One region of the Rhodococcus sp. 320_ES genome, then DNA from elsewhere that is predicted to be linked to it. Evidence: riboswitches for the same ligand, from Rfam matches in the RefSeq annotation. Region 1 holds a riboswitch; each other region holds the start of a gene.
What was found. A riboswitch is a leader RNA that binds a small molecule or an ion and turns the genes downstream of it on or off. The one in region 1 is predicted to bind S-adenosylmethionine.
Positions count from the first base shown of each region.

Region 2: it holds a riboswitch for S-adenosylmethionine, as region 1 does, so the genes downstream of both, AC59JP_RS20605 (ABC transporter substrate-binding protein) here and AC59JP_RS13610 (aminotransferase class V-fold PLP-dependent enzyme) in region 1, are expected to answer to the same signal.
Region 3: it holds a riboswitch for S-adenosylmethionine, as region 1 does, so the genes downstream of both, AC59JP_RS20635 (amino acid ABC transporter permease) here and AC59JP_RS13610 (aminotransferase class V-fold PLP-dependent enzyme) in region 1, are expected to answer to the same signal.
Region 4: it holds a riboswitch for S-adenosylmethionine, as region 1 does, so the genes downstream of both, AC59JP_RS19070 (bifunctional o-acetylhomoserine/o-acetylserine sulfhydrylase) here and AC59JP_RS13610 (aminotransferase class V-fold PLP-dependent enzyme) in region 1, are expected to answer to the same signal.

Region 1 is NZ_JCAWAG010000003.1:632,821-640,337, forward strand. Features, by position in the region: gene AC59JP_RS13605 (Pls/PosA family non-ribosomal peptide synthetase) at 1-3,444, opposite strand, end outside; SAM riboswitch class IV at 3,565-3,680, shown strand; gene AC59JP_RS13610 (aminotransferase class V-fold PLP-dependent enzyme) at 3,716-4,951, shown strand; gene AC59JP_RS13615 (putative leader peptide) at 4,962-5,036, shown strand; gene AC59JP_RS13620 (hypothetical protein) at 5,099-5,584, shown strand; gene AC59JP_RS13625 (YbaK/EbsC family protein) at 5,581-6,060, opposite strand; gene alc (allantoicase) at 6,060-7,055, opposite strand; gene AC59JP_RS13635 (2-oxo-4-hydroxy-4-carboxy-5-ureidoimidazoline decarboxylase) at 7,066-7,517, opposite strand, start outside.
Region 2 is NZ_JCAWAG010000006.1:5,347-12,863, forward strand. Features, by position in the region: gene AC59JP_RS20590 (dipeptide ABC transporter ATP-binding protein) at 1-1,401, opposite strand, end outside; gene AC59JP_RS20595 (ABC transporter permease) at 1,398-2,282, opposite strand; gene AC59JP_RS20600 (ABC transporter permease) at 2,275-3,252, opposite strand; gene AC59JP_RS20605 (ABC transporter substrate-binding protein) at 3,254-4,882, opposite strand; SAM riboswitch class I at 5,058-5,152, opposite strand; gene AC59JP_RS20610 (LLM class flavin-dependent oxidoreductase) at 5,198-6,541, opposite strand; gene AC59JP_RS20615 (LLM class flavin-dependent oxidoreductase) at 6,538-7,455, opposite strand; gene AC59JP_RS20620 (GNAT family N-acetyltransferase) at 7,455-7,517, opposite strand, start outside.
Region 3 is NZ_JCAWAG010000006.1:13,881-21,397, reverse strand. Features, by position in the region: gene AC59JP_RS20675 (GNAT family N-acetyltransferase) at 1-20, shown strand, start outside; tRNA gene AC59JP_RS20670 (tRNA-Cys) at 12-82, opposite strand; gene AC59JP_RS20665 (ANTAR domain-containing protein) at 179-385, opposite strand; gene AC59JP_RS20660 (ABC transporter permease) at 663-1,508, shown strand; gene AC59JP_RS20655 (taurine ABC transporter substrate-binding protein) at 1,505-2,539, shown strand; gene AC59JP_RS20650 (ABC transporter ATP-binding protein) at 2,553-3,332, shown strand; gene AC59JP_RS20645 (GNAT family N-acetyltransferase) at 3,337-4,035, shown strand; gene AC59JP_RS20640 (LLM class flavin-dependent oxidoreductase) at 4,055-5,164, shown strand; SAM riboswitch class I at 5,208-5,301, shown strand; gene AC59JP_RS20635 (amino acid ABC transporter permease) at 5,311-6,267, shown strand; gene AC59JP_RS20630 (amino acid ABC transporter ATP-binding protein) at 6,264-7,046, shown strand; gene AC59JP_RS20625 (ABC transporter substrate-binding protein) at 7,085-7,517, shown strand, end outside.
Region 4 is NZ_JCAWAG010000005.1:291,176-298,692, reverse strand. Features, by position in the region: gene AC59JP_RS19090 (alkene reductase) at 1-374, opposite strand, end outside; gene AC59JP_RS19085 (exodeoxyribonuclease III) at 540-1,328, opposite strand; gene AC59JP_RS19080 (Lrp/AsnC family transcriptional regulator) at 1,331-1,810, opposite strand; gene AC59JP_RS19075 (MFS transporter) at 1,832-3,040, opposite strand; SAM riboswitch class IV at 3,156-3,274, shown strand; gene AC59JP_RS19070 (bifunctional o-acetylhomoserine/o-acetylserine sulfhydrylase) at 3,442-4,788, shown strand; gene metX (homoserine O-acetyltransferase MetX) at 4,785-5,933, shown strand; gene AC59JP_RS19060 (DUF3017 domain-containing protein) at 5,935-6,174, opposite strand; gene AC59JP_RS19055 (bifunctional methylenetetrahydrofolate dehydrogenase/methenyltetrahydrofolate cyclohydrolase) at 6,213-7,061, opposite strand; gene AC59JP_RS19050 (tRNA (cytidine(34)-2'-O)-methyltransferase) at 7,094-7,517, shown strand, end outside.

The DNA of each region.
Region 1 (7,517 bases):
GACGAACGAACTCCACAACGGATGCTCGACGGCTCCGATGCGGCCCACGACGAGCCACTTCGCGACGGCCGAGACGGCCGCGGCCACCGCCCCGGCGACGAGGAGCACCAGTCCGCTCAGCAGCGCCGCCAGCCAGTACCCGACGCTCGACGCGAGCGCCGTCAGCCCGACCAGCACGCCCCAGCCGATCGCGAACGTCACCATCACCGGAATCAACCGGCACGTCTCGACGACGGCGCGAGCGATCTTGAGCTTGCGCGGCGGGTCGAACGTGCGGGCCGTGTCCGCCGAATGGGGTGCACGGCGCAACCGCACGGGCGGGCTGCCCAGCCACGACGACCCCGATTTCGCCTTGGCGGGCGCCGCGGAGAGCACCGCGACGAGACCGTTCTTCGGCACTCGGCGCCCGGCGCCGGCCATACCCGAATTGCCGAGGAACGCGCGCTTGCCCACCTTCGCCTCGCCCAGCAGCATCCAGCCGCCGCCGAGTTCGTAGCTCGCGACCATCGTGTCGTCGGCGAGAAACGCGCCGTCGCCGACGGTGGTGAACTTGGGAACCAGCAGAACCGTCGACGCCTCGACGTCCTTGCCGATGTCGGCGCCCAGCAGTCGCAGCCACCGCGGGGTCAGCAAGGAGGCGTAGAGGGGGAAGAGGAACGTGCGGGCGGCGTCCATGAGGCGTTCGGTGGCCCAGACCTGCCATCCGATGCGGCTGCGCACCGCGTGATACCCCGGCACCAAGCCGATCGAGAGCAGCCGCACGGCGACCACCGTGATCACCGCGTACACGAGCAGGCTGAGCAGCGTCGCGAGCGGAAGCCACGCCAACCCGAGGCCGAGTGCGCCGGCGAGTGTGGTGGTGTCACGCACGCCCCACCCGATCAGCGCGACGCCGAACGCGAGCGCGAGGATCGACAGACCCGACAGCAACAGTGAGGTGATGCCGTAGGCGACCACCCATCGGCTCGCGCGCGGTGGGGTGTTGGCCGGCCAGAGATGCTCGGCCTTACCGACTTTCGCGGCCGGCGACCCCGCCCACTGCTGGCCGGCCTTCACCTTGCCGACGACGGCGGATCCGGCGAGGACCTCCGCGTTCTTGCCGATCTGCGCTCCGGGCATGACCGTCGAGCGCGCCCCGACGGCAGCGCCGGCGCCGACGGTGATGTGACCGATGTGCACGACGTCGCCGTCGATCCAATGCCCGGACAGGTCGACCTCGGGCTCGATCGAGCATCCGTCGCCGAGCGACAGCATTCCGGTGACGGGCGGGAGCGTGTGCAGGTCGACGCCGCGCCCGATGTCGGCGCCCAGCGCCCGTGCGTAGTAGACCATCCACGGTGCGCCGGACAGGTTGGAAGCGCCCGACGCGTCGGTGAGCCGTACCGCCGTCCACAGGCGCAGATGGACGCTGCCGCCGCGTGGGTACGAGCCGGGCTCGATGCCGCGCAGCAGGATTCGCGAACCGATCACCGAAATCGCCATCCGGCCGATGGGCGTGATGAACAGCAGGAACCCGGCGAGAATCCACCACCAGGACACCGTCGGCAGCCAGGGGATCGGGGTGAGCGCGGACACGACGTTGGCCGAGGCGCCCAGCCACGTCGTCCACTGCAGCCCGGTCAGCGTCGTCAGGGGAACCGTGGCCGCGATCTGCGCCCACTGCGCCCTTCGCGGCGTCGGAACGACCTCCCGGGGTTCGACCGCCTCGGTCGGAGCCAGCTCGTCCAGCATGCTCACCAGCGAACCCAGGCGCGGGTGGTCGTAGAGCTCGGCGACGGTCACCGACGGGAACTTCTCGCGCAACTTCGTCACCAGCTGTGCGGCCGAGAGGGACCCCCCGCCCGCGGCGAAGAAGTCGACGTCGGGTGAGTCGATCTCGGTGCCGAGCACATCGGTCCACATGTCGGCAACCCAGCGCGCCGTGCCGTGCAGATCCGAGGTGGGCACGGCATCGGACTGTCGGCGCGGCAGCGGCCACGGCAACGCGTTGCGGTCGACCTTGCCGGAGGTACGCGTCGGCAGTTCGTCGAGGAGGGCGAGCCGCGGAACCAGCGCGGTGGGCAACCGGTCGACGAGGATCTCGCGGGCGCGGGCCAGATCGAAATCTGGATCGGTGCTCGCGAGATATCCGACGAGAATCGGTGTGCCGGAACCGGTCTTGCGCACCGCCGCGGCTGCCGCGCTCACTCCCGGGAGAGCCTGCAACGCGTTGTCGACCTCGCCGAGTTCGATGCGGCGTCCGCCGACCTTGACCTGATCGTCGGCGCGGCCCTGGAACAGCAGACCCTCTTCTTCCAGGCGTACGAGATCGCCACTGCGATAGGCACGTTCCCACCCGAGAGACGGCATCGGGGCGTACTTCTCGGCGTCCTTGGCCGGGTCGAGGTAGCGCGCCAACCCGACGCCGCCGATCACCAGTTCGCCGACGTCGCCGATCGCGACCGGTTCGCCGTCCGGTCCGACGACTGCGAGATCCCAACCGTCCAAGGGCAATCCGATGCGCACCGGTCCCTGGCCGTCCATCAGGGCAGCGCATGCGACGACGGTGGCCTCGGTGGGGCCGTAGGTGTTCCAGACCTCACGTCCCGGAACCGCAAGGCGCTCGGCCAGTTCCGGCGGGCAGGCCTCACCTCCGAAGATGAGCAACCGAACGTCCTCGAGCGTGACGGCCGGCCAGAGTGCCGCGAGGGTGGGCACCGTCGAGACGACGCTGATGTCGCGCGCCACGAGCCACGGTCCGAGATCCATGCCGCTGCGCACCAACGATCGAGGAGCGGGCACCAGACACGCGCCGCCCCGCCACGCCAACCACATCTCTTCGCAGGAAGCGTCGAACGCGACGGACAGTCCGGCCAACACGCGGTCGCCGGGCCCGATCGGATTGTCCTGCAGAAACATTCGTGCCTCGGCGTCGACGAACGCCGCGGCGTTCCGGTTGCTGACCGCGACGCCCTTCGGGGTGCCGGTGGATCCGGAGGTGAAGATGATCCAGGCGTCGTCCTCGGGGTTGGGACGACGGACCGGTCCGGCTCCGGGCGTGGCCGCCGCCGTGGCAGTGACACCGGACTCCATGACGATCGCGGTGACCCCGGCCTCGGAGAAGACGAGCTCGGCACGCTCGTCGGGATCGTCGACGTCGACGGGGACGTAGGCCGCGCCGGCGCCGATGATCGACAGAATCGCCGCGTACAGCGAGTACGTTCCCGACGGCATCCGGATGCCGACGCGGTCGCCCGCGCACACCCCGGCCCGGCCCAGCCACTGCGCTCCCTCGTCGATGGCGTCGAGCAGCTCGGTGTACGAGATGGTGGTGTCACCGTCGTCGATCGCGGGTGCGTCGGGGAAACGCCGCGCCGTGTCCTCGAGCACGTCGATCAGCGTCCGCGCGGGCGGGGCCTGCGCGGATCTCAGGTACGTCTCGGGAATGCGGGTCTGCAGTGACAAGGTGTGGCGGCCTTTCCGGTCCTTTTCTGGTGCAGGTGTTATCCCACATTCAGTTTGCGCGCGGGTGAACAACTGCGCCCGGTTGACAACCGCGCGTGTCCTTTGTCATCCTTCCTGCCAGGTCACGAGTACCAGCATCAAGCCCCGGCTCGCTGGTCGGCAACCCTCCTCCGCGGTGGGGTGCTCCGGGTGACGACCAGGCCGTGTCCCGAACCGGGACAGGGCAAGCGCGGACTCCTCGTGGGTCCCCTTTCCGAGGGAGAACTCTGTCATGACCACCGCATTGCGTACCCCCTGCGCCGTCTCGGGCGCCGATCTCGACGTTCCTCTGCTCGACGGCCGCACGGTTCGCTACGCCAACTTCGACTACGCCGCCAGTGCTCCGGCCCTCGAGGCGGTCACCGACGCGGTACGAAACGCGTTGCCCTACTACGCTTCCGTGCACCGCGGCGCCGGGTACCCCTCACAGGTGTCGACGCAGGCCTACGAGGACGCGCGCGCGACGGTCGGGGACTTCGTCGGTGCACGCGACACCGACGTCGTGGTCTTCACGCGCAACACCACCGATTCGTTGAACCTGTTGGCGCGCTGCGTCCCCGGAGACACCGTGGTGCTCGACATCGAACACCACGCGACGCTCCTGCCGTGGCACGGTCGACGCGTGGTGAAGGCCGCCGACTCGTTCGACGAGACCTGCCGGCGCCTGATCGCCGAGCTGTGGTCGAAACCCGCTGCACTGCTTGCGGTCACAGGTGCGTCGAACGTCACCGGTGAGGTGCTTCCGCTCGCCCGGCTGGCAGCCATCGCGCACGAGTGCGGCGCCCGTATCTGCGTCGACGCAGCACAACTGGCGCCGCATCGGGCCGTCGACATCGCAGCACTGGGTGTGGACTACCTCGCGTTCTCCGGGCACAAGCTGTATGCCCCGTTCGGTGCGGGAGTCCTGGTGGGCAACCGTGATTGGCTCGACGCCGCCGACCCCTACCTCGCCGGTGGCGGCGCCGTCACCGACGTGACCGTCGACGAGACGGCGTGGGCAGCATCGCCGGAACGTCACGAAGGCGGCACCCCCAACGTCTTGGGAGCAGTGGCGCTCGCAGCCGCATGCACCGCCCTGACCACGGTGGACTCCGTCGGCCACGAGCGAGAGCTGACCGACACGCTGCGACGCGGGCTGGCGGCGATACCCGGCGTGTCGTTCCTGCGCGCCTTCGACGACATCGAGGACACGGTCGGCATCGTCACCTTCGTCGTCGACGGGTTCGAGCCCGCTCGCATCGCGTCGTACCTGTCGGGCGAGCACGGAATCGGCGTGCGCGACGGGCGGTTCTGCGCCCACCCGCTGCTCGCGAAGCTCGGTGCTCCCCGCGGTGCGGTGCGTGCAAGCCTCGGTCTGGGAACGTCCGGCGCGGACGTCGACCGTCTGGTCGACGCGGTGTCGGCGCTGGTGGACGAGCGCAGTGTGACGTACGACGCACTCTCCGGCGCGGAGGCGACGAATGGTTAGCATGAGTTTCATGTTCGAGAGCACTCGATGGGCCCGTAGGCACGTCGATCTGTGCCGCGTCTCGTCCACCGCGTGTCACCCCTGAAATACGGCGACTGCACCGCAGCGTTTTATAAGCAGGGCCCACCAGCGCGACAAGGACATCTCATGACAACTGCACCCCGCGTCTCCATCGGGACTCTCGATCTCACCGTCGACGCACCCACGCTCGAGACCGTGCGCATTCAGGCGTCGGATCTGGCGGAGGCACAGGCTCAGCGCTCCCGCTTGCGTCAGGACTTCGCGGCCGCCGGTCACGACCCGGACCAACTCGCGGTGATCCTCGACGTCGACACGCACATCGCCGCCGACGCCCGGACCGCCCGCAAGGACCTGGCCAACTCGGTGTCGGTTCCGGCTCCGCAATCGTTGCTGTACGTCGGCACCGCCTCCGGCCTCGCCGGGCTGATCGCCGACATCAAGGCCGCCGACGTCGCGGACGGGGTGAATCTGCACCCGATTCTCGAGCAGGACCAGGTTCGCAGCCGCATCGTCGACGACGTCCTGCCGGTGCTGGCGGCGCGAGGCGCGGTCCTGAACTCCGAGGCCGTCGCCGGTCTCGCCCAGCCCGGATCGACCCGGAAAGCAAGCTAGTCAGGCCCGACGTCGACCGCCAAGCCTGCGGTGATGCGGAGGAGCTCGCTGTAGGTGGTGCGAAAGAGCGTGTTGGGGTGGCCCCCCGCGGCCCAGAGTTCTTGGTGCAGGCCCAGATCGGTGTCGACGAAGGTCGGCAGGTTGGTCGGGTGGCCGACGGGCGCGACGCCGCCGATCGGCTGACCGGTGGCGTGCTTGACCACGTCGAGCGGTGCGCGCACCAGCGTGCCGTCGAGACGTGCTCCGGTCGCCTCGAGGTTCACGTTGTGTGCGCCGGAGACGAGCAGCAGTACCGGGTCGTCGTCGAGCAGAAACACCAGCGACTTGGTGATCGCACCGACCGGAACACCCACCGCCGCAGCAGCTTCGGCGGCGGTGTGCGTCGGCTCGCTCTGCGTCACGATGACCCCGTGGTGGCCTCGTGAGATCAGAACGTCCGCGACGTGCGCTGCGTTCGGATGCAGGAGCCGAGACATCACGCGCCTCGGGACACGTCCGCCGCGGCGCGCGCTGTGTCGGTCAGTCGTCCGAACATGCGCAGTCGCGCCATGCCGCCGTCGGGGAAGATGTCCATGCGGATCTCGGTGACCGGGTCGGAGTGATCGAGCACGAAACGGTGCCGGGTGTCGGGCTGCAGGCGCGTCCTCGGCAGCAGGTCGAACCACTCGCCGTCGTCGCAGCGTCCCTTCAAAGATGCTGCGCCGGGAGCATTTCCGAGGAAGCACGACGTGTCGAGCTCGGCCAGCGCGATGACGGACTCGCCTGCCAGACGTACCTGGACCCAGTCGTTGGCGTCGTTGCGTCGGCGGGAGGTTTCCCAGCCTTCGCCCATCGCGCGCGGCGGTCCGGGGAAGAGAAGGTTGTTCGGTGAGCTGTAGAACATGTTCGAGCAGGCGGTGACGTATCCGCCGTTCTCGAGGGACGCCAGGTCGATGGGGCCGGCGTCGAGGAACTTCGGGTCGGGACGGCCACGCCCGAGAACCCGCAGGCGCGCCACACCGCCGTCGGGGTAGATGGTCAGTTTGACGTGGGTCCACCGCCCGTCGGACGCCACCTTGAAGCGGTTCTCGGTGTCACCCTCCACGGGACTGCGCGGCACGATGGTGACCCAGTCGACCTCGCTGCGAAGTTCGTCCGTGCTCGGAAAGCCGTCCACCGCAGCAGCTTCGACGGAAATTTCCGGCGGGTAGTTTCCGGTGAACCATCCGGTGTCGACGATGATCGCCTCGACGACGCCCGGCGCACCGAGGCGGACGATGGCCTCGTCGTACCCGGGCTCGCGGCGGCGTCTGGTCTCCCAGCCGTCGTAGATCTGGCCTTTGTGGCCGAACGTGGCGGCTTGATAGACGGCCTTGCCGGGGCGGATCAGGTTCTCCTTCTCCGCGAACGTCTCGTCGTTGGCCCATACGACGGCTCCGCCGAGCGTGCGAACGGCGAGGTCGGGCAGAGGTAACGGGAAGGTCGACGTCATGAGGAGCAGGCTAATACAGCGGATAGCCCTCTTCCGGTCCGAGCATCCGCTCGAGCCTGATGTGGTTGATCCGTGCGAGCTCGTTGCGCATGACCTTGCGCTCGGTCTCGCGGTCGTTGAGCATTCGGCTCTCGATTTCGGCCGTGATGTCCGGTGCGGTCCGCCCCGCCGGCACGCACAGCAGCCGGAACCCGAACAACTCCTGGTAGGCGGCGCAGGCCGACTGCAGGACGGCCTGTTCCGATTCGCTCACCGAAACCGCGCACTGCTCCTGCGCCGACCGAAACCTGTTCATACGGCTGCAGATCGGCGGGTGGCCGGTGAGCGCCTCGTCGATATCGGACTCGGACAACTCGCCGAGCTCGGCGTCGGCAGCGCGGAAGAGATCGTCGTACGACGCGTAGGGCCGCCTGTCGGCGAGGCTGGACGCCCAGGTGACCGAGGGGCAGCACTCGAACAGCG
Region 2 (7,517 bases), on a different contig from region 1:
CAGGTCGAGAATCTGAGCTTGCACCGAGACGTCCAGCGCGGACACCGGCTCGTCGAGAACGAGCAGCTCGGGATGGAGAGCGAGCGCCCGTGCGATCGCCACACGTTGGCGTTGTCCACCGGACAGGTGCGCGGGCCGACGCTCGAGATAATCGGGGGTCAATGCGACCTGATCGAGCAGTTCCGCCACTCGGTCGAGACGGTTCGAGCGGGTACCCAATCCGAAGGCGGCCAACGGCTCCGCCACGATGTCCTTCACTCGCAGCGACGGATCGAGCGACGCGTACGGGTTCTGATACACGATCTGGAAGCGCCGACGCAGCGCTCGCAATCTTGTGCCGCGCACGTCGGTGATGTCGTCACCGTCGAAATGGATCGCGCCGGCCGAGGCGTCTTCGAGTCTGAGCGCGATGCGCGCAGTCGTCGACTTTCCCGACCCGCTCTCGCCGACGATGGAGACGGTGCGGCCGCGCTCGACGTCGAAGGAGACGTCGTCGACCGCCTGCAGGCGGTGGCCCCGCCCGATCGCGAAGGTCTTGGAGACGTTGAGGAGCGAGAGCAGGGTGGACGGGGGTTGCGAACCGGATCCGGCGTCGTCCGTCCGGTCTGCCCGCGGTACCCGCACCGACGTCAAGCTCGGCGCCGCCGCGATCAGCTTTCTGGTGTAGTCGGCGCTGGGATTGTCGAGAACGTCGCGCGCGGTGCCTATTTCGACGATCTCACCGTTCTGCATGACCGCGATTCGGTCGGCGCGGTCCGCTGCGACCCCGAGGTCGTGCGTGATCAACAAGACCGAGGTGCCGTGCTCGGACGTCCGGGCGGCGAGGTGGTCGAGAATGCGACGTTGCACGGTCACGTCCAGCGCGCTGGTCGGCTCGTCGGCAATCACCAGTTCCGGCCGGCACGCGAGCGCGATGCCGATGAGCACGCGCTGGCGTTGCCCTCCGGACAGATCCTGCGGATACTGGCGCGCCCGCAACTCGGGGTTGTCGATGCCCGCCTCGTCGAGGATGCGCACGGCTTCGGTTGCGGCCGTGCGACGGTCGGCCAGACCGTGAATACGCAGGACCTCGGCCACCTGCTCGCCGACGCGCTTGACGGGGTTGAGGGAGGTGGTGGGGTCCTGCGGGACGAGACCGAGGTGGGCTCCGCGGAGCTTCTCGAACCGGCGGTGGTTCGCGTTGTCGATACGCTCACCGTCGAACGTCACCGTGCCACCGGTGATCGCACCGGAGCCGGCCAGCAGACCGATGATCGCTTGTGCGGTCGTCGATTTGCCCGAGCCGGACTCGCCCACGAGAGCGAGCACTTCACCGCGTGCGATCTCGAAGTCGACTCCGCGCACCGCTTCGGTCATACCGTAGGAGACCTTCAGGCCGTCCACGGAGAGCAGAGCGCTCATGCGCGATCACCCCGATCGAGCGCGTGCCCGACGCGGTGCGCTGCCAACACCACCACGACGATCACGAGTCCGGGAAGCGTCGTGAGCCACCAGGACGTGGCCAGAAAGTTGCGACCCTCGGATACCAGCGATCCCCATTCCGGCGTCGGCGGAACTGCGCCGAATCCGAGGAAGCTGAGCGAGGAGACGAACAGCACCGCCATACCGAACTGCACCGCGGCCAAGGCGATCACGGGCGGATAGGCGTTGCGCAGAATGTGGTTCCACAGCACCGTGTGCCACCGCGACCCCGATGCGAACGCCGCCTCGACGTACAACGACCGACGAACACGCAGTACCTCGGACCGCATGACGCGGGCGAAACTCGCGATGAGCGTGACACCGACCGCGATCGCCACGTTCACGGTGCCGAATCCCAATACGGTGACCAGGGCCAGCGCCAACAGCAACGCCGGAATCGACAGCAGAACGTCGACGAGACGCATCAGTACCGAATCGACGAAACCGCCCACGGCGCCGCTCAGGAGGCCGAGAACGGTGCCGGCGACCAACGCGATGGCGACCGCCAACAGGGTTGCGCTGAGCGACAGTCCGGCTCCGTGGACCACTCGGGTGTAGACGTCGCGGCCGATGTTGTCGGTCCCGAACCAGTGGGCGGCACTCGGGCCCTGGAGCTTGTCCGCCGGCGCGGCGCGCAGTGGGTCACCGCTCGCGAACACGGACGGCGCGACAGCGAATCCGAGCGCGACGATCAGCACGATCACCGACACTGCGACGCCCACCGTGCCTGTCACTCGGCGCAGTGATCCCCGCCGGCGGCGTGGGGTCGGTTCGGGCGCAGTGCCCACGGGCAGCTTGTCGAGAACCAGGACGTCAGACATGTGCGGCCTCCTTGCTCTTCTCGGTCTTGCTGCTGCGCTGCACTATTCGAGGATCGATCAGCGGGTAGACGACGTCCACCGCAAGCATGACGAGCACGAAGACCAGCGATGTCATCACCACGATGCCCTGCACCACGGGTATGTCCTGCGCCAGAACCGAGGTCTGCGTGAGTCGCCCGACACCGGCACGGGAGAACACGGTTTCGACGACCACCGACCCGGCCAGCAGTTCACCGACGAGCACGCCGGCGATCGTGAAGGCCGGGACGCTCGCCAACCGGAGCACGTGGCGCGTCTGAACTCGCCAGCGCGACGCCCCTTTCGCCTCCGCGGCAGCGGTGAACGGTTGGCGCCACGTGGTGGTCAAGCTGGTGGAGAGCACCTGGGCGATGACCGCTCCGGTCGGCACCGCAAGGGTGATCGCCGGAAGAACCAACGAACCGAACCCGCGATCGCCGAATGCGGGGAAGATCGGCAGTCCGAAGGAGAATGCCTGCAGCAGAAGCAGACCCACCCAGAAGGTCGGCACCGCCACTCCGAGGGGAGGCAACGACAACAGGGCCGTGCGCAACCACCGCGCACGGGTGTACGTCGCGACGAACGCGAGGCCTCCGCCGAAGACCACAGCAAGCACCAGCGCGAAGCCGGCCAGGGCCAGTGTGCTCGGCACTGCATCGAGGATGGCGGTGGTCACCGGTTGACCGGTGGAGATGGATGTTCCGAAGTCACCTCGGACCGCGTTGGTGAGCGACGTCCAATACTGCTCGAGTACCGGCTTGTCCAGGCCGTAGCGGGCCTGGAGTTCGGCGACCGCCGCCGCGTCGACCGGCGTGCCACTGCCGCCGCCGGAGTCGACGGCAATGCTGACCGGATCGGACGGAAGCAGGAACAGCACCACGAAGGAGATCGAGAAGGCCGCCCACAACACGCCGACTGCCTGCAGCACACGCAATCCGAGGTAGCGCAGCATGTCAGCTCCTACTCAGCCAGGTGTCGAAGAACTGCAGTCGGGCCGAGGCATCGAACCGCTGATCCTGCACCGCCGCACTGGCACCGACCGCCTGGGACAGCTCCACCGTCGGAATCCACAACCCGTTGTCGAGTACCTGCTGCTGAGCATCCGCCAGGATCTCACCGCGCTGGGTGGTGTCGGTGGTGCGCAACTGATCGGTCAGAGACGCGTCGAGATCGGCAATCGGGCCGCGCTGGTTCAGGTTCCGTCCGTCGACGGCGAACGACGTACGCAGGATGTCGCCGTCGGCGCGGGTGCTGTTGTAGTACGTGGCCTCGAAGTCACCGGCGTTCTGCCGGGCGATCGAATCGGGAACCGACGTCAGATCCAGCTGTGCATCGACCCCCACGTCACGCAGCTGCTGCTGGAGCAGTTCGAGAATCGCTTGGTTACCGGCGAAGACGGCGCTGAAGAGAATCTTGAAACTCAGCTTCTGCCCGGCCTTCTCGCGTATTCCGTCGGCGCCGGGATCCCACCCGGCGGCATCGAGGATCGACTTCGCCTTCTCGGGATCGAACGTCACGTCCGGAAGCGAGACGTAGGCCGGCGTCTTGCTCGCGAGTGTGCTCGTGGCCGGCTTGAAGTCGGGTCCGAGGACCGTGTCGACCAGCTGCTGCCGGTCGATCGCCGGCACGAGAGCCTTGCGCACCTCGGGGTCCGCGAGCACACCGCGTGAGACGTTGGGCTGAATTCCGAAGGGGGTGCCGGGGTTCGATGTCGTGAGGACGCGACCACCGGTTGCCTCGATGGTGGGCGCGTCCTGTGGCAGCGCGTCGCTGACGGCGTCGAGCTGGCCCGAGGACAGACTGCCGGTGCGAACACCGGATTCCGGCACCACCGTGAATTCGATCCCGTCGAGGTACGCCTCACCTGTATGTCCGAAAGCCTCTGAACCCCACAAGTATCCGGCTCGTTTGGCCAGCGTCACCGACCGGTCTTGCTGGTAGTCGGTGTAGGTGAACGGGCCGCTGCCGATGTTGCCGCCTTGGCACCGCACCTCGGGCGTCTGAGACGTGGTGGCGTCGGCCTGCAATCCGAGCTGCGACGTCGCGGACGCCTGCAAGAACTGCGCGTTGGGCGAGGAGAACGTGACCTGCGCCGTCTGCGGATCGACGACGGTGGTTCCGACGTAACCCTGAAGGTAGCTCGCGGCCAACGGAGCCTTGGCCGCGCCGACGGTGTTCACGATGGCGTCGAAGTTGTTCTTCACCGACTGCGCTGTCACCGGCGTTCCGTCGCTGAACGTGACACCGCCCTTGAGCTTGAACGTGAACACCGTTGCATCCGCACCGACCTCCCAGCTGTCCGCGAGCCACGGCACGATCTCGCCCGTGTCGGGATTCTGATCGGTGAGCGAATCGACGATTGCCCTTGTGACATAGATGGTTTGATTGGTTCCTGCCTGAGCGGGGTCCGAGCAGGTCGGCGCCGTCGAGAGCCCGTACTTCAGCGTGCCGCCTGGCTGGGCGGGGCCCGCGTCCGCGCTCTGCGTTCCGCCGGCTCCCCCGCAGGCGGTCAGTACCGTGGTGAGAGCGACGAGGCCGACGAGCGTCTTCAGAGCAGGTCTGTGTGCATGGTGAGTGGGCACCGAGGAATCTCCGTGATCGTGGTACGAGAAAGGAACGCGGCGGAGATCCGCGCGCGTGTCAGAAGAGGAGTGACCGGAGCGTCAGCTGCGACAGGTCGATGCCGACAGTCGACCGAAATCGACATGGCGACGGGCCCAGGTGTTGGTGCCGGACCCTGAGATGCAGTTCATGGTGCCTCCATCGGTCTTGGCGGTAGCACCCTCACCCGCACGCGCGGGGGGTTGCTGCGACGTCGACGAGCCAAGTCTCTCGGTCGCTCTGGATGGTGAGTCTTCATAGTATGCCGCCCCGGCGGGCGGCGCAAAACCGAAGGATCAGACGTGGTTTCGGCGAGTCAAGGGTCGGTCCAGGCCCAGGTGCTCACGCAGCGTGGAACCCTCGTACGACGTCCGGTAGGCACCGCGTTCCTGCAGTTCCGGCACCAACCAGTCGACGATCTCGTCGAGCCCGCCAGGGACGATGTACGGGGAGATGTTGAACCCGTGGCTCGCTCCGCCGCGGACCCAGCACACGAGCTCGTCGGCCACTTGGCCTGGTGTGCCGGCGAACCCGCTGCGCGACGTGGTCTCGATGACCACCTCCCTGAGCGACAGATTCTTGGCCTCCGCGAGTGCGCGCCATTCCCGCGCCACCTCGATCGGGTCGTTTCCGTCGCGGAACGCGCCCCGAGTCCCCGAGATCGCCTGTGGAACCGGATCTTCGACCGGAAGTGGGCCGTCCGGGTCGAGATACGACAGATCCTTGCCCCACACCAGCGCGGCCAAGGAGAGCGCGGTAGGACCGGTGTACTGGCCGTCCATGACCCAGCGCACCTTTTCCTCGACCTCGGATGCGTTCTCGGCCAACACGATCTGTGTCGACGGGAGCACCTTGATGTCCTCTTCGGGCCGACCTTGTGCCGCGAGCCTCGCCCTGATGTCGTCAGCGAATTCCAGTGCGTCGTCGAAATGCGTTCCGTGACGGGAGAAGATCACGTCTGCGTGCTTGGCAGCGAAGTCACGCCCTTGACCGGAATCACCGGCCTGGAAGATGACCGGATGTTCCTGTGGACTGGACGGAAGCGTCGCCGTGGCGGTGATGTCGAACTGTGGCGAGGTGTGGCGAACAGTGGCGCCGTTCGAATCCCAGAGTGCACGAGCAACATCGAGGAACTCGCCGGCCCGCTCGTACCGCAGCGCATGGTCGAGGAAGCCGCCGCGACGGAAGTTCTCACCGGTCCACGCGTTGTCGGTGGTCACGACGTTCCACCCCGCCCTGCCGCCGGACAGCACGTCGAGACCGGAGAGCCGACGAGCGAGATCGGCAGGTTCGTTGTAGGTGGTGTTCTGGGTCGCGACCAGTCCGATCTTGCGAGTGATACCCGCCAGCGCAGCCAATTGTGTGATCGCGTCGGGACGACCCGCGATGTCGAGATCGAGGATCTTCCCGTCCTGTTCCCGTAGCCGCAGTCCTTCACCAAGAAAGAATGCGTCGAACAATCCGCGTTCGGCGGTCTGGGTGATACGGCGGAACGTCTCGAAGTCGATCTGCGAGCCCGAGGCAGGATCCGACCAGATCGTGGTGTGGTTGACGCCCTGCATGAAGACACCGAAGTGGACGTGGGCGTCGGGGAACCTGTGAGGAGCGGAGTCTGCGGAACGACCGGTGTCGATGCTCATGACGCAGCTCCGAATCGGTTTGCGGGACGGGTCAATCCGAGCGACTGCCGAAGCGAGGTACCCGGTACCGGCCGATGGGCGATGCCACGTTCGAAGAGCGGTGGGAGGACGTACCGAGCGAGTGCACGCAGGTCGCGGTCCAGGTCGGTGGGCCGGAGCCGGACTCCGTCGACCTCGTCCGCAAGAGCGACGAGCCGATCGAGAAGCGAGGCCGCGGAGGCTTTGTCGACGAGGTCGACGGTGATCTCCTCTACCAGGAGAGCATCGACGGTCGGTCTGGTTCCGGACACGAGCACGACGTCGACCTGATCGGGATCCACTTCACCGTCCCGCCCGAACACCACCAGTTGCCCCTGCGGAGGTCGAGGCACGATCGACGGCCCCTTCACGGTGTACGACTCCCCCACGAAATCGATGTAGTGGAGTTTGCTCGCGTCGAGGAACCGACCGGTGGCGACGTTGCGGACCACAGCGTCATCCTCCCACGAGTCCCACAGATCCCGCACCACGGTGATCGAGTCACGCTGTTCGCGATAGAGATCCGAGCCCTCGACCACCGGCTTGCCCAGCGCCTCGGCGGCCAGAGGGTGCGAGCGTTCCGCGATCCACCCTCCGCGCCCGCGTGAGGCGTAGTCCAGCGATGCCAGCTGCGAGGAAATGTGGAACGGCTCCGAATACGTGGTCCCGGCAACCGGAACGAGTCCGATCGTGCTCGTGGTTGCGGCGACGAATGCCGCGCGGGTGATGGCATCCACCCTCTCGAAACCCTCGTGAACCGGAGAATCCTCGAACGTCACGAACGTAAATCCTGCGTTCTCGGCACCGACGACACGGGAGGTGAGAACGTCGCCGGCGACGGTGTCCTTCGGGTCGACGTCGATTCCGACGGCGAAACTGTCGGTGGCAGAGGTCATTACACAGCTCCAATGGTCTTCTCGAAGGCACGGGGCACGCCCTCGATCGGTTCGGTCCGAGG
Region 3 (7,517 bases), on a different contig from region 1:
TTCTCGATTCGAGCGGATGACGGGAGTCGAACCCGTGTGCACGGCTTTGCAGGCCGTTGCCTCGCCGCTCGGCCACATCCGCAGGTGTGTTCTCGGCCGTCACCCGGCGATGCGGTGACACCACGAACTTTGCAGAGCGCTCTGCACCGCAACAGCATTCGGATCGACGTGATCGGAATCAGTCACGCGACGTCCGCAGCCGGGTCGGAATCTGCGCGGACGCGATCAGGTTCCGGGACGCGCGCAGTAGGCCGACGTTCTGACTGCGCGCCCGCCTCACCAGCACCTCCACGGCGTTTTCGCGGGTGTATCCGTACACACCGATGAGTACGCCGATGGCGATGTCGATGTCTGTTCGCGCTGACGGCGAGACCGTGGTGCTCATGGGAACTCCGTTGGAGTGCAGGGATGGTCGCATCACTCTCCCGGTAGCGGACGATCCTGCACAGCATTCGGATCGACGTGGTTCGAAATGCATCGGTAATTCGAATCAGCTCGAGCAAAACTATGGACCGAAACCCCATCATCGGTTGCGGCACAGGCGAGTTGCGTGATCGAACTCGGTCGCGTACAAATTCCCGAATGCGCGCCTCCTGTTGCCGGTGATCTCCCCGCTTCTGTCGCGACCGCGTGCTCGTCCTCCTTCGTGGGAAGTCCCCTACATGTCCTCGTCTCTTGGCGTCACCGAATCACTCTCACGCCGAAAAGGTCGCGCCCGCAGATCCTTCGGCGTCTCCACCGTCGCTCTTCCCTTGCTGTCCTTCGTGACTTTCGTCGTCGTCTGGCAGATCGCGGCGTCGTCCGGCGTCTGGAACGAGACGTTCGTGCCGTACCCGTCCACCGTGTGGGACGCCTTCGTCACGGTCTCGACCACGCACGACGGCGTCCGCGGCTACCAAGGTTTCCTGCTCTGGGAGCACCTGTACATGACGCTGCGGCGGGTTCTGCTCGGTGTGGTCGTGGGTGTCGTGCTGGGCATCGTTCTGGGCTTGGCAATGGGCACCGTGGGGTGGGTTCGCAAGGTTCTCGAGCCCTGGCTCACGTTTCTGCGGGCACTGCCTCCGCTCGCGTACTTCTTCCTGCTCGTCATCTGGCTCGGCATCGACGAAGCGCCCAAGGTGACGCTGTTGGCGCTCGCCGCTCTGCCTCCGACTGCGGTCGCGACCACCGCTGCCGTTCTGGCTGCACCGACCGCTCTGATCGAAGCAGCCCGGGCGTTGGGCGCGTCACGTCTCGCCGTGTTGAAAGACGTGGTGATTCCGTCGGCGCTCCCGGAGACGTTCACCGGGATTCGACTGGCAGTCGGAATGGCGTACTCGTCGGTCGTCGCCGCAGAACTGTTCAACGGCCTGCCCGGCATCGGCGGAATGGTCAAGGACGCAAGCAATTACAACAACACCCCGGTGGTCCTGGTCGGCATCTTCGCCATCGGAATCTCGGGGTTGATCATCGACGGCCTGTTACGCGCGGCAGAGCGCCGCGCTGTTCCCTGGAGGGGAAAGATATGAGATCACTGGTTCGTGTTGTCGCGGCTGCGGCGGTCCTCGTGCTGGCACTGGGTGGTTGCGCCGTCGGAGGCGACAACGCCTCGGACAGCAGCAAACCCACGCTGCGGCTGGCCTACCAGTCGTTCCCGAGCGGCGATCTCGTGGTGAAGAACAATCGCTGGCTCGAGGACGCGCTCCCCGACTACAACATCGAGTGGACGAAGTTCGATTCGGGCGCTGACATCAACACCGCGTTCATCGCCGGCCAGATCGACTTCGGTGCAATCGGCTCCAGTCCGGTCGCGCGCGGATTGTCTGCGCCACTGAACATTCCGTACCAGGTGGCGTTCGTGCTCGACGTCGCCGGCGACAACGAAGCGCTGGTTGCCCGGAACGAGACCGGGATCGAGTCCGTCGCCGACCTGAGGGGTAAGAGAGTGGCTACGGCCTTCGCCTCCACCGCGCACTACAGTCTTCTGGCCGCACTGAATCAGGCCGGTCTGACGGCCAACGACGTCCAGCTGATCGACCTGCAACCACAGGCGTCTCTGGCGGCGTGGGAGCGGGGGGATGTCGATGCCGTGTACACCTGGCTTCCTACCCTCGATCAACTCCGAACAGACGGTACGACACTGATCACCAGCCGCGAGCTGGCCGCGAACGGGAAGCCGACCCTCGACCTCGGTGTGGTGTCGACGGCGCTCGCGACATCGAAGCCCGAGGTGGTCGATACCTGGCGCAAGGTCGAAGCACGCGCTCTGGACCTGGTGCAGAGCGACCCGGATGCCGCTGCCACCGCCGTCGCAGCCGAGATCGGAATCAGCAAGGACGAGGCCAAAGGCCAGCTCGCGCAAGGTGTCTTCCTGACCAAGGATCAGCTGACGTCGCCGGAGTGGCTCGGCACCGACGGCAACCCGGGGAACATTGCCGACAACCTGCACAGCGCGGCCGAGTTCCTGGCCGAACAGCAGCAGATTCCGTCGGCACCGGATCTGTCGACGTTCCAGTCGGCCATCTATACGAAGGGACTCCCCGGTGTCCTCACAGACTGACGTCTCCGGTGACATCCGAGTCGACGGGTCCGTCACCCTCGACGACGTCACCAGGGTCTACGGGTCGGGGAAAGATGCGGTAACGGCCCTCGGTCCCATCGATCTGCGCATCGAGCCCGGTGAGTTCCTGGTTCTCGTCGGCGCGTCGGGGTGTGGCAAGAGCACACTGTTGCGATTGGTGGCAGGGTTCGACGCGCCGACCGAGGGTTCGGTCACCGTCTCGGGTCGACGTCCGGAACCGGGAGTCGGCGCGGGAGTGGTGTTCCAGCAGCCCAGGCTCTTTCCGTGGAAGACCGTGGGCGGCAACATCGATCTCGCGCTGCGATACGCGCAGGTACCCAAGACCGAGCGGCGAGTCACGCGGGATGCACTGCTCGAACGGGTCGGTCTGACCGGAACCGAGAACAGGAAGGTCTGGGAAGTATCGGGCGGTCAGCAACAGAGAGTCGCTATCGCGCGCGCCTTGGCCGCGCAGACGCCGTTGTTGCTGCTCGACGAACCGTTCGCCGCGCTGGACGCTCTCACGCGCGAGCGCTTGCAGGAGGATGTGCGCAGAGTCGGCCACGAAACGGGGCGGACCGCCGTCTTCGTCACGCACAGTGCAGACGAGGCGGCGTTTCTCGGTTCCCGCATCGTGGTGCTGTCGACCCGACCCGGACGAATCGCTCTGGACATCGCATCCGATCTCCCGCGCACGGGTATCGACCCGGACGAACTACGCGGCACCTCGGAGTACGCGGCGCTGCGCGCCGAGGTCGCCCATGCGGTCAAGAGCGCCGCGCGGCAGACGTGATCGGATGACGACGGAGACTGCCGTGCACCCGCTCGACGACCCGGTGCGCTCGTCGCTGCGCAGAGCCCATGCGCGGTTCGCGACCTGGTCGGGGCGGATCGCGCGCTACGACACCGAGGTCGCCGGGTTCGTCGGTCACCCGCCGGAGATGACCGAGCAGGACTACGTCGACCTCGCCGCCCTGATCGGGCCCGGCGTCGAGGTTGCGTTGCGCGGCCCGTACATTCCGCCCGCCGGATGGGAATTGCTCGGTGAGTTCGGCTCGGTGCAACTGGACGGATCTGCCCTCGCCGTCGAACCGGATGCGGAGGCCATTGTCCTCGGCGCGCAGCACGTCCCGGCGATCCTGGATCTCGTGGAACGAACCCAACCCGGTCCGTTTCGGACGCGGACGATCGAGATGGGCACGTATCTCGGACTTTTCGACGCGGGTGCACTGGTCGCGCTGGCCGGAGAGCGGATGCATCCGCAGGGGTGGACCGAGATCAGCGCGGTCTGCACCGATCCCGACTACCGCCGCCGAGGACTGAGCGCACGATTGGTGCGGGCGGTCGGACACGGAATCCGCGAGCGCGGCGAGGTGCCGTTTCTGCACGCGCGTGCGGACAACTACTCCGCCATCGCGATGTACGAATCGCTGGGGTTCGTGCTGCGCAAACGATCCGTGCTCACACTGGTTCGCACACCGCCGATTTCCCCATAGACCCCCACTGGAGCTACCCGTGACCGCACGCATCTTCTGGTTCCTCCCGACGGCCGGTGACGGTCGGTCCATCGTCGGCTCTTCTCATGCCTCCGCGCAGAAGGCAGAACCTGCCGGTTTTCGACGGCCCACGCTGCGCTACCTGACCGAAGTTGCGCAGGCAGCCGACCGGCTCGGGTACGAAGGGGTTCTGACTCCGACCGGAACGTGGTGCGAGGACGCGTGGCTCACCACCGCTGCGCTGCTCCACAGCACCCGGCGCCTGAAATTCCTCGTCGCGTTCCGCCCGGGCCTGACGCCCCCCACGTTGGCCGCACAGCAGGCGGCAACCCTGCAACGCTTTTCCGAGGGCCGGCTGCTGTTGAATGTCGTCACCGGCGGTGACGACGCCGAGCAGCGGCGGTTCGGTGATTGGAACGACCACGATCGCCGTTACGCCCGCACGGACGAGTTTCTCGATCTCGTGCGTCGAATCTGGACCGAGGGACCTGTCGACCACGACGGCGAGTTCTTCCGGGTCGCGGATGCGCGAGTGTCCGAGCCTCCCGACCCGTTGCCCGAGTTCTGGTTCGGCGGCTCGTCCGATCCTGCTCTGGCGGTGGCGGCCAAGAGAGTGCAGACGTACCTGACGTGGGGTGAGCCTCCGGCTGACGCACGCGCGAAGATCGAACGCGTGCAGGCGCTTGCGGACGAGGAGGGCCGCAAGCTCACCTACGGCATTCGTCTGCATACCATCAGCCGCGACACCTCAGAGGAGGCATGGGCGGTGGCGCAGCGACTGCTCGACGCGCTGCCGGACGAGCAAGTCGCCGATGCCCACCTGTTGCATTCGTCGTCCCAGTCGGAGGGGCAGCGGAGAATGGCTGCGCTGCACGGCGGGTCGAAGGACTCCCTCGAGATCTATCCGAACCTGTGGGCCGGGGTCGGTCTGGTTCGCGGTGGAGCGGGTACAGCTCTGGTCGGGTCGCACAGGGAAGTCGCGAATGTGATTGCCGAATATCATGATTGCGGTTTCGACGAGTTCATCCTGTCCGGTTATCCACACCTCGAAGAGGCGTATCACTTCGCGGAGGGCGTGCGTCCCATTCTCGATTCGCGAGGAATCACCACGCCCTTCCAATCACGCTGATTCGAACTGTCGACCCGGATCGACACTGCGCGTAGGTTTTGCCTAGCCATCCAGAGCGACCGAGAGACCTGGCTCGTCGACGTCGCAGCAACCCCGTGCCGAGCACGTGCGGGTGCTACCGCCAGGACCGATGGGAGAGAACCGAAGTGACCACTACCGACGCGCGCCCGGCTGCCGAGAAGGCGGACCCGGCCGACGGCGAGAACTTGATCGTCGCCAGAACGTGGCACCCGTGGCGATGGGTGACATCCATCGCCGCACTGGTGCTGGTTGCGCAATTTGTCCATGGACTCGCCACCAACGCCGGCTGGGACTGGGGCACATTTGCCCAGTACTTCACGGCCAAGTCCGTCGTCGCCGCGCTGTGGTTGACGATTCAGCTGACGTTCTGGGGAACGTTGATCGGCTTCGCGTTGGGGATCGCCCTCGCCGCTGCCCGGCTGTCCCAGAACCCGGTGCTACAGATCATTTCCTGGTTCTACATTTGGGCATTCCGATCGATTCCGCTGATCGTGCAACTGCTCTTCTGGTTCAACATCGGGTACCTCTATCAGACGCTGTCGCTGGGAATTCCCTTCGGGCCGTCGTTCTTCGCGTTCGACGTCAACAGCGTGATCAGCGGCTCGACGGCGGCGATCATCGGCCTTGCCCTGCATCAGGCCGCGTACTCCGCCGAGATCGTTCGCGCCGGCATCATCTCGGTCGACCAGGGTCAGCTCGAGGCGGCCGCCGCACTGGGCATCCCGAAGCGGCGTGAGTTCTTCAAGATCGTTCTGCCGCAGGCAATGCGGGGTATTCTGCCGAATGCCGCCAACGAGGTCATCAGCTTGTTCAAGGGCACCTCGATCGTGTCGGTAATGGCCATCGCCGAGTTGTTCTATCAAGTGCAGGTCATCTACGGCCGCAGTGGACGCGTCGTGCCGATGCTCATGGTCGCGACGGTCTGGTACGTCATCTTGACTTCGATCCTGTCGGTCGTGCAGTTCTACGTCGAGCGCCACTACGCCAAGGGCGCACTGCGCACCGTGCCACTGACGCCGATTCAGAAGCTGCGCAGGCAACTTGCGGGAGTTCCGCTCTCACCGCGCGGAGCGACCCGATGACAATCGAGTTGGAACACTCCAGATTTGCCGTCGAGGCCAGGGGAGTGCACAAGTCCTACGGCCCACTCGAGGTGCTGAAGGGCGTGGACCTCACCGTCCGCCCCGGCGAGGTGACCGCCATCCTCGGTCCGTCGGGTTCGGGCAAGTCGACGCTTCTGCGCACGCTGAACCACCTCGAGAAGATCGACGCCGGCTCCATTCGGGTCGACGGCGAACTGGTCGGCTACCGGCGCAAGGGAAACAGGCTCCACGAGCTGAAGCCGAAAGACATTCTGCGCCAACGTTCGCAGATCGGATTCGTGTTCCAGAACTTCAATCTGTTCCCGCATCTGACTGTTCTCGAAAACGTCGTCGAAGCTCCGCTGTCGGCTCAGAAGCGACGTCGGTCCGAGGTCGAGCCGGAAGCCCTCGAGTTGCTGAAGCGCGTCGGCGTCGGCGACAAGGCGCACGACTACCCGCGCAGACTGTCCGGCGGACAGCAGCAGCGCGTTGCCATCGCACGTGCACTCGCGCTGCGGCCCAAAGTCATCCTGTTCGACGAACCGACCTCGGCGCTCGATCCCGAGTTGGTCGGTGAGGTCCTCGAAGTGATTCGCAGTCTCGCTCGCGATGGCGCGACGCTGATCATCGTCACGCACGAGGTGGGCTTCGCACGCGAGGTCGCCGACACCGTGGTCTTCATGGACGGCGGCGTCGTGGTCGAACAAGGTTCTCCTTCAGCCGTATTCGACAACCCCGAGAACGAGCGGACCAGGTCTTTCCTGTCGCACGTTCTCTGATTCCTCCTCTCCCGCAACACAGAAACGAAAGTAGAACCATGTCTTCATCGTCCCGGCGCCTCGCGTCGGTCCTGTCCGCTGCTGCCGTCCTCGCGCTCGTCGCCACCGGATGCAGTGACCCCTCGGCGGAGAGCACCGTCGTCTCGAACGAGGGTGTGTCCTACGATCTTTCGCCCGAGCAGAGCGGGCGTATCCACACCGAGAAGGTCGACGCGATTGCCGCCGAAGTGCCGCAGGCCATCAGGGACCGGGGAACCATCGTCGTGACCGGTACGGCGGGATCGGTTCCGCCCCTGGGCTTCTACGCGACGGATGACACGACGGTCATCGGATCGGAGATCGATCTGGCCAACCTGTTCGCCGACGTGCTCGGGCTGAAGGTGGACCGACAGACCGCGGACTGGGCGCAGAACTTCGTCAAGATCGACTCCGGCGAGAACGACGCGTTCATCTCCAACGTGACGGTGACCG
Region 4 (7,517 bases), on a different contig from region 1:
TCGTAGGTGTGGGTCTCGCCGTCGATGGCGATCGCGCTCGGTCCGACGACTTCGTGGCCACCCGTGGTGGCTTCGTGGGTCACTCGTCCTGCGTGCATCACCTGCGCGACCACGACCCCACCCTCGCCGTGCACCGCAGTGGCGACGTTGCGCCATCCCTCGACTTGCTCGGGCGTGACGAGACCGGGCTGACCGGGGAATCCTTGGCCGGCGCGGCTCGGATACGTGCCCTCGGTGACGATGAGGCCGAGTGTGGCGCGCTGGCGGTAGTGCTCCACCACGATCGGACCGGGGACACCGTCGGTGCCCGAGCGCATTCGAGTCAAGGGGGCCATCACGAGCCGGTTGGCCAGCGAGAGGTCTCCCAGTGTCACGGGGGTGAACAGTGTCGTCGTTTCGTTGATCACGACAAGGACAACCGCGCTACCGAACGGGCCTATTCCGGGTGGAGACGACGGTCACCTTCGGTCGGTCGCTCCGCACCTGTGCGCGAATTCCGGCCCTCCAGGGCCGGAATTCGCGCACAGCGGGGGCGGACCTCAGCGATAGACCACGGTCACGGGGGCATGGTCCGACCATCGCGTGTCGTAGGTCGGCGCACGCTCGACCACGGCGTCCTTCGCGCGGTCCGCAAAGTCCGTGGTCGCGAGGTGGTAGTCGATACGCCAGCCGGCGTCGTTGTCGAACGCGCGCCCCCGGTACGACCACCAGCTGTACGGTCCGTCGACATCGGGATGCAGCTCCCGAACGACGTCGACCCACGAGCCGGACAGCAGCGCGGTGATCCACTCTCGTTCCGCGGGAAGGAAACCCGACTTGGCCCGGTTGGCCTTCCAATTCTTGAGATCTCGCTCGGTGTGCGCGATGTTCCAGTCCCCGCACATCACCGCGTCGACCCCGGTGGCTTCGAGGGTGGCCATGCGGGCAGCGAGGGCTGACATGAACCGCTCCTTGGCCTGCTGCTTCTCGGTGCCCGCCTCGCCGGTCGGCAGATACAGACTGCCGACGGTCACTCCGTCGATCACCGCTTCGATGTAGCGGCCGGCGGAGTCGAACTCGTCGCTGCCGATTCCGATCGTCACCGACTCGAACGGCTCGCGGGACAGGATGGCGACGCCGTTGCGCCCCTTCTGCGACGGCTCGGCGGACGCGAGATGCCATCCCGAGCCGAGCGCCGAGTCGAGACTCGAGACGATCTCGTCGTCCGACGCGCGTGTCTCCTGGAGACACACGATGTCGGCGTCGGATCGTGACAGCCACTCCGACATCCCTTTGCGCACTGCGGCGCGAATTCCGTTGACGTTGACCGTCGTGATGGTGTGAGACATGGTCACTTTCGTCGTGGGTCCGCGGCGCGCTCGAGGACGGGTGTGAGTCGGTAGGTGACCAACTCGCGCATCGCGATGGCCATGTTGGTGCGCTCGACGCCGGGGATGTCGAGTATGAGGCCGGCGATCCGATACAGGTCGTCGGCGTCCACGGCCACGATGCGGACGAGAAGGTCGGACGCGCCGGACAAGCCGAACACCTCGACGACCTCGGGAATGTCGGCGAGCGCGGTGGTCACGCCCGACAGACGGTGCTGATCGACCCTGATGGTCACGAACGCCAGGAGCGGGTAGCCGAGAGCGCTGGGGTTGACTCGTCTGTCGATCGAGCCGAGCTGACCGCCGGTGTCCCACTTGGCCAGCCGCGACTGCACCGTGTTGCGGGCCAATCCCAGCGAGTGTGCGAGCTCTACGCCCGAGGCTCTGGGCTTCTCCGAGAGTTCGAGAAGAAGGCGTGCATCGGTGGCGTCCAGTTCCGGCATGACGGAAAGTCTGCCATCCGCTCAGACGCGGGCGCGGCGATCCAGTACGACGGCAGTGGTGAGAACGCCCAATCCCAGAACTCCGAGAATCGCGCCCGCCGCCGCAGGTGCGGTGTACCCGTAACCGGCTGCGATGACGAGACCACCGATCCACGCTCCACCGGCATTCGCGAGGTTCAGCGCCGCGTGGTTGAGGGTCGCCGCGAGGGTCTGGGCGTCGCCGGCGACGTCCATCAACCGCGTCTGCAGTCCGGGGATCATCGCCGAGCACGACACGCCGATGAGGAACACGAAGATCAGCGCCGTGACGGGATTGTGGGCGGCGAAGACGAAGCCCACGAGCACGGAGACGAGCGCGATCATGCAGAGGAACAGCCCCGGCATGAGGGCCCGGTCGGCAATACGGCCGCCGAGCACGTTGCCGGCCACCATGCCGAGCCCGTAGATCATCAGGGCCACCGGCACCGCGCTGCGGGGCAGACCGGAGACGTCGGTCAGCGTCGAGCTGATGTAGGTGTAGACGGCGAACATTCCGCCGAAGCCGACCATGCCGAACAGCAGGGTCATCCACACCTGCACGCGGCGCAGTGCGCCGAGTTCCTTGATCGGATTGCTCAGGTGCAGACCCTGCAACGTCGGAACGAGCTTCCAGAGAGCGCCGACGGTGACGATGCCGATGGCCACCACCACGGCGAAGGCCGAGCGCCACCCGAAGGTCTGTCCGATGAACGACGCCGCCGGGACGCCGATGACGTTCGCCACCGAGAGCCCCATCATGACCAAGGCGACGGCCTTGGCTCGGTTGCCGGGTTCGGCGAGATGCGCGGCGACCAGTGCCGCGACGCCGAAGAACGCACCGTGCGGAAGGCCGGCGACGAACCGCGCTGCGACCAGAGTTCCGTAGGTCGGGGCCAGGACGGTGGCCAGATTGCCGATCGTGAAGGCGACCATGAGACCGATGAGCAACGTCTTGCGCTCGACGCGCGCGGCCAGTGCGGCGATCGTCGGTGCACCGACGACGACGCCGAGTGCGTAGGCGGAGATGAAGTGGCCGGCAACCGGTTCCGTCACTCCGACGCTCGACGCCATTTCGGGAAGAAGCCCCATCGAGACGAATTCCGTGGTGCCGATGCCGAATCCGCCGAGAGCCAGAGCCAGCATCGCGCCACGTCGGCTCCGGGATGTCACGTCCGGAGACTGGAGGATGTCGCGTTCGACGACCTGGGTCATGACACTTTCTCGATTCAGTAGGTAGCGCAACCATTGTCCAACCCGCGGTCGCCCATTCACGAATCGAGCAGCCGTGATTCCACTCACGGCAGGCCTCGGCTAATATCGCCGCCAAGGTCATGAGTGCCAGCATCGAGCCCCGGCTTGCTGGCCGGCAACCCTCCAGCCGCGGTGGGGTGCCCCGGGTGATTGACCGGGTTACTCGATCTACCTGATCGGGAGCAAGCGCGGGTCCGCACGACGGGCCCACTGACCGGATGCTCTCCACGGAGCAGCCATCGGAGGTTTTCTCACCATGTGTAGCTGTCCCCGATAGACCCCGACACCACACTTCTCTCTGACTTTCCCGACACCGCCGCCCGATACGGCCGCGGCGTCGACGCGACCCCGAAGGATCGACCATGACCGACATCTCCCCCGACGCTGCACCCGAAGATCCCACCGCCAACTGGAGCTTCGAGACCAAGCAGATTCACGCGGGCCAGACCCCGGACGCGGTGACACACGCCCGCGCTCTGCCGATCTACCAGACCACCTCGTACACCTTCGACAACACCGATCACGCCGCGGCACTGTTCGGTCTGGCCGAGCCGGGCAACATCTACACCCGCATCATGAATCCGACGCAAGACGCCGTCGAGCAGCGGATCGCCGCGCTCGAGGGTGGCGTGGCGGCGCTGCTGCTCGCATCGGGCCAGGCCGCGGAGACACTCGCCATTCTCAATCTCGCGGAGGCGGGCGATCACATCGTCTCGAGCCCGCGTCTCTACGGCGGTACCTACAACCTCTTCCACTACACACTGCCGAAGCTGGGCATCACGGTCTCGTTCGTCGAGGACCCTGACAACCTCGAGCACTGGCGCGGCGCCGTGCAGCCCAACACCAAGGCGTTCTACGGCGAGACCATCTCGAACCCGAAGAACGACATCTTCGACATCCCGGGTGTCGCGGACGTCGCCCACAGCGCCGGAATTCCGCTCATCGTCGACAACACCGTCGCCACCCCGTACCTCATCCAGCCGCTGAAGCACGGCGCCGACATCGTGGTGCATTCGGCGACGAAGTACCTCGGTGGGCACGGAAACGCCGTAGCGGGCGTGATCGTCGACGGCGGTACGTTCGACTGGACGCAGGGCCGCCATCCGCAGTACACGACCCCCGATCCGAGCTACCACGGCGTGGTTTTCGCCGACCTGGGAGCGCCCGCCTTCGCACTCAAGGCTCGCGTGCAGTTGCTACGCGACATCGGTGCGGCGGTCTCGCCGTTCAACGCCTTCCTCATCAGCCAGGGCATCGAGACGCTCAGCCTGCGCCTGGAACGGCACGTCGAGAACGCGGTGAAGGTTGCGAACTACCTCATCGGCCGAAGCGACGTGGTGACGGTCAACTACGCCGGCCTTCCGTCGTCGCCGTGGTACGAGCGCGGGCAGCAACTCGCCCCGCGGGGCGCCGGCGCGATCGTGGCGTTCGAGCTGGCCGGAGGGGCCGACGCGGGCAAACGCTTCGTCGATGCACTCACACTGCACAGCCATGTCGCTAACATCGGAGACGTGCGTTCTCTCGTCATCCACCCCGCGTCCACGACCCACTCGCAGCTCAGTCCCGAAGAGCAGCTCGCGTCCGGTGTCACTCCGGGTCTCGTCCGGCTGGCCGTCGGTATCGAGGGAATCGACGACATCCTCGCCGACCTCGAGGGCGGTTTCCGCGCCGCCTCGGGTGCGGCCTCGGTCGCTGCGGCGGCGTCTTGACCCTCAGCTCCACACCCGTCGCCCGTCCGGCTGCGTTTCCGCCGCCGGACGGGCAACTGGGCTTCGTGAACATCGGTGACGTCCAGCTCGAGAGTGGGCAGAGCATCCCCGACGTCACCGTTGCCGTACAACGCTGGGGTGAGGTGTCGCCCGAACGAAACAACGTCGTCCTGGTCGAGCACGCACTGACCGGCGATTCTCACGTGCACGGCCCGGCGGGTCCGGATCATCCGTCACCCGGCTGGTGGAACGACGCCGTCGGTCCGGGCGCCCCGCTCGACACCGACGAGTGGTGCATCCTGGCCACGAACGTTCTCGGTGGGTGCCGCGGCACCACCGGGCCCAGTTCGCTTGCGCCGGACGGCAATCCGTGGGGCTCACGCTTTCCCGCCATCTCCATTCGCGACCAGGTGACCGCGGAGCGACAGCTCGCCGACGCACTCGGCATCGCCAAGTTCGCGTCGGTGGTCGGCGGATCCATGGGCGGTATGCGCACGCTGGAATGGATCGTCGGGCATCCCGACCGCGTCGCGTCGGCGCTGGTGCTCGCCGTCGGTGCACGCGCCTCGGCAGATCAGATCGGTACGCAGACCACGCAGATCGCGGCCATCACGAGCGATCCGAACTGGCAGAACGGCGATTACCACGGCACGGGCCGACTTCCCGAGGCCGGGCTCGGCATCGCGCGCCGCATCGCACACCTGACCTACCGCACGGACCAGGAGCTGGACGCCCGCTTCGGCAACCGGTCACAGCAGTACGAAGACGCTCTGGACGGCGGCCGATACGCGGTGCAGAGCTACCTCGAACATCAGGCCGCCAAGCTGGTCGGCCGGTTCGACGCGGGCACCTACGTGCTGCTGTCCGAAGCGATGAATCGACACGACGTGGGCCGCGGACGCGGCGGCGTCGAGGAAGCACTACGGGCGACGACGGTTCCGACCGTGGTCGGCGGTGTCGATTCCGACCGCCTCTACCCGATTCGGCAGCAGCAGCTGATCGCCGATTCACTGCCGAACTGCGAGGGTCTGAACGTGGTGCTCTCCCGAGACGGTCACGACGGCTTTCTCACCGAAGCGGTTCCCGTGGCGTCCATGCTGGGCCGGACGATGGACCTGGCGCGGGGCGAACTGGCCGGTTCCTGAACTACCCCGTGCCCAGCGGATCGATCGAGATCGACAACCACACGATCGCGCCGCCGACGGCGGCGAGCGACACCGTGTCGAACGCGCGCGAGCGGACCGCGAGAATCCCCACGCGATCCGACGGCAGACACAACCTCAGCAGCGCCGCGAACACGATGGCGACGCCGAACAGCAGCGACCCGCGGCGCCACCGGTCGGCGAGAACGAGCACGGCGGCCGCGGCCATGATGGCCAACACCATCACGACCGGAATGCTGCGGCCGACCACGCTCTGACGCCTCACAGCTGCCGTTCTGCCCGTTCGACCACATTGGTCAACAGAAAGGCGCGCGTGAGCGGTCCGACACCGCCGGGGTTGGGCGAAAGGAACCCCGCCACCTCGGCGACGTCGGCTGCGACGTCCCCGCGCAGTCCGTCGTCGGTGCGGCTCACCCCGACGTCGATCACCGCGGCGCCGGGCCGCACCATGTCGGCGGTGATCAGACTCGGCACTCCGGCGGCCGCGATCACGATGTCGGCGCGGGAAACCTCGGCGGCCAGGTCACGAGTTCCGGTGTGGCACAACGTGACCGTCGCGTTCTCACTGCGCCGAGTCAGGATCAGCCCGATGGGTCGGCCCACCGTGACGCCCCGACCGATCACCACCACGTGCGCCCCGTCGATCGGAACCTCGTAACGGCGCAACAGATGCACGATGCCGCGCGGGGTACACGGCAGCGCACCGGGAGCGCCCAGCACCAGCCGGCCCAGGTTGACCGGATGCAAACCGTCGGCGTCCTTGTCGGGGTTCACGCGCTCGAGCGCGCGGTTCTCGTCGAGGTGCTTCGGCAGCGGAAGTTGCACGATGTATCCGGTGCACGCCGGGTTCGCGTTGAGCTCGTCGATGACCGCGTCGAGTTCCTCGGACGAGACGTCGGCGGGCAGATCGCGCCGAATGGACTCGATGCCGACCTTCGCGCAGTCGTTGTGCTTACCGCGTACGTACGCGGCGGATCCGGGGTCGTCGCCCACGAGAACGGTGCCGAGTCCCGGCACGATTCCCTTCTCGCGCAGTGCGGCAACACGCGCGGTCAGGTCGACGAAGATCTCGTCGCGGGTCAGTTTTCCATCCAGTCGCAGCGCGGTCACGGGAGAAGTTTTTCACATGGCAGTCTGGACCGGTGTTTCGACTGATGTTCCACCAACCGTGCATTCCGCAGAACACCGGAAACGCGATTCGCCTGGCCGCCGTCACCGGGTGTGAGCTCCACCTGGTGCGCCCACTGGGGTTCGACCTGTCCGAGCCGAAGCTGCGCCGGGCGGGGTTGGACTACCACGATCTCGCGTCGGTGACCGTGCACGACGACCTCGACGCGGCGTGGACCTCGCTCGCCCCGGAGCGGGTTTTCGCCTTCACCGCGCACGCCGACACCTCGTACGCGTCACTCGAGTACCGACGCGGTGACGTCCTGCTGTTCGGTCCCGAACCCACCGGGCTGGCCCCGGAGGTGTTGGACGACGCTCACGTCACCGACCGCGTCCGCATTCCCATGGTGCCGGGCCGTCGATCGCTCAACCTCGCGAACGCCGCCTCGATCGTCATGT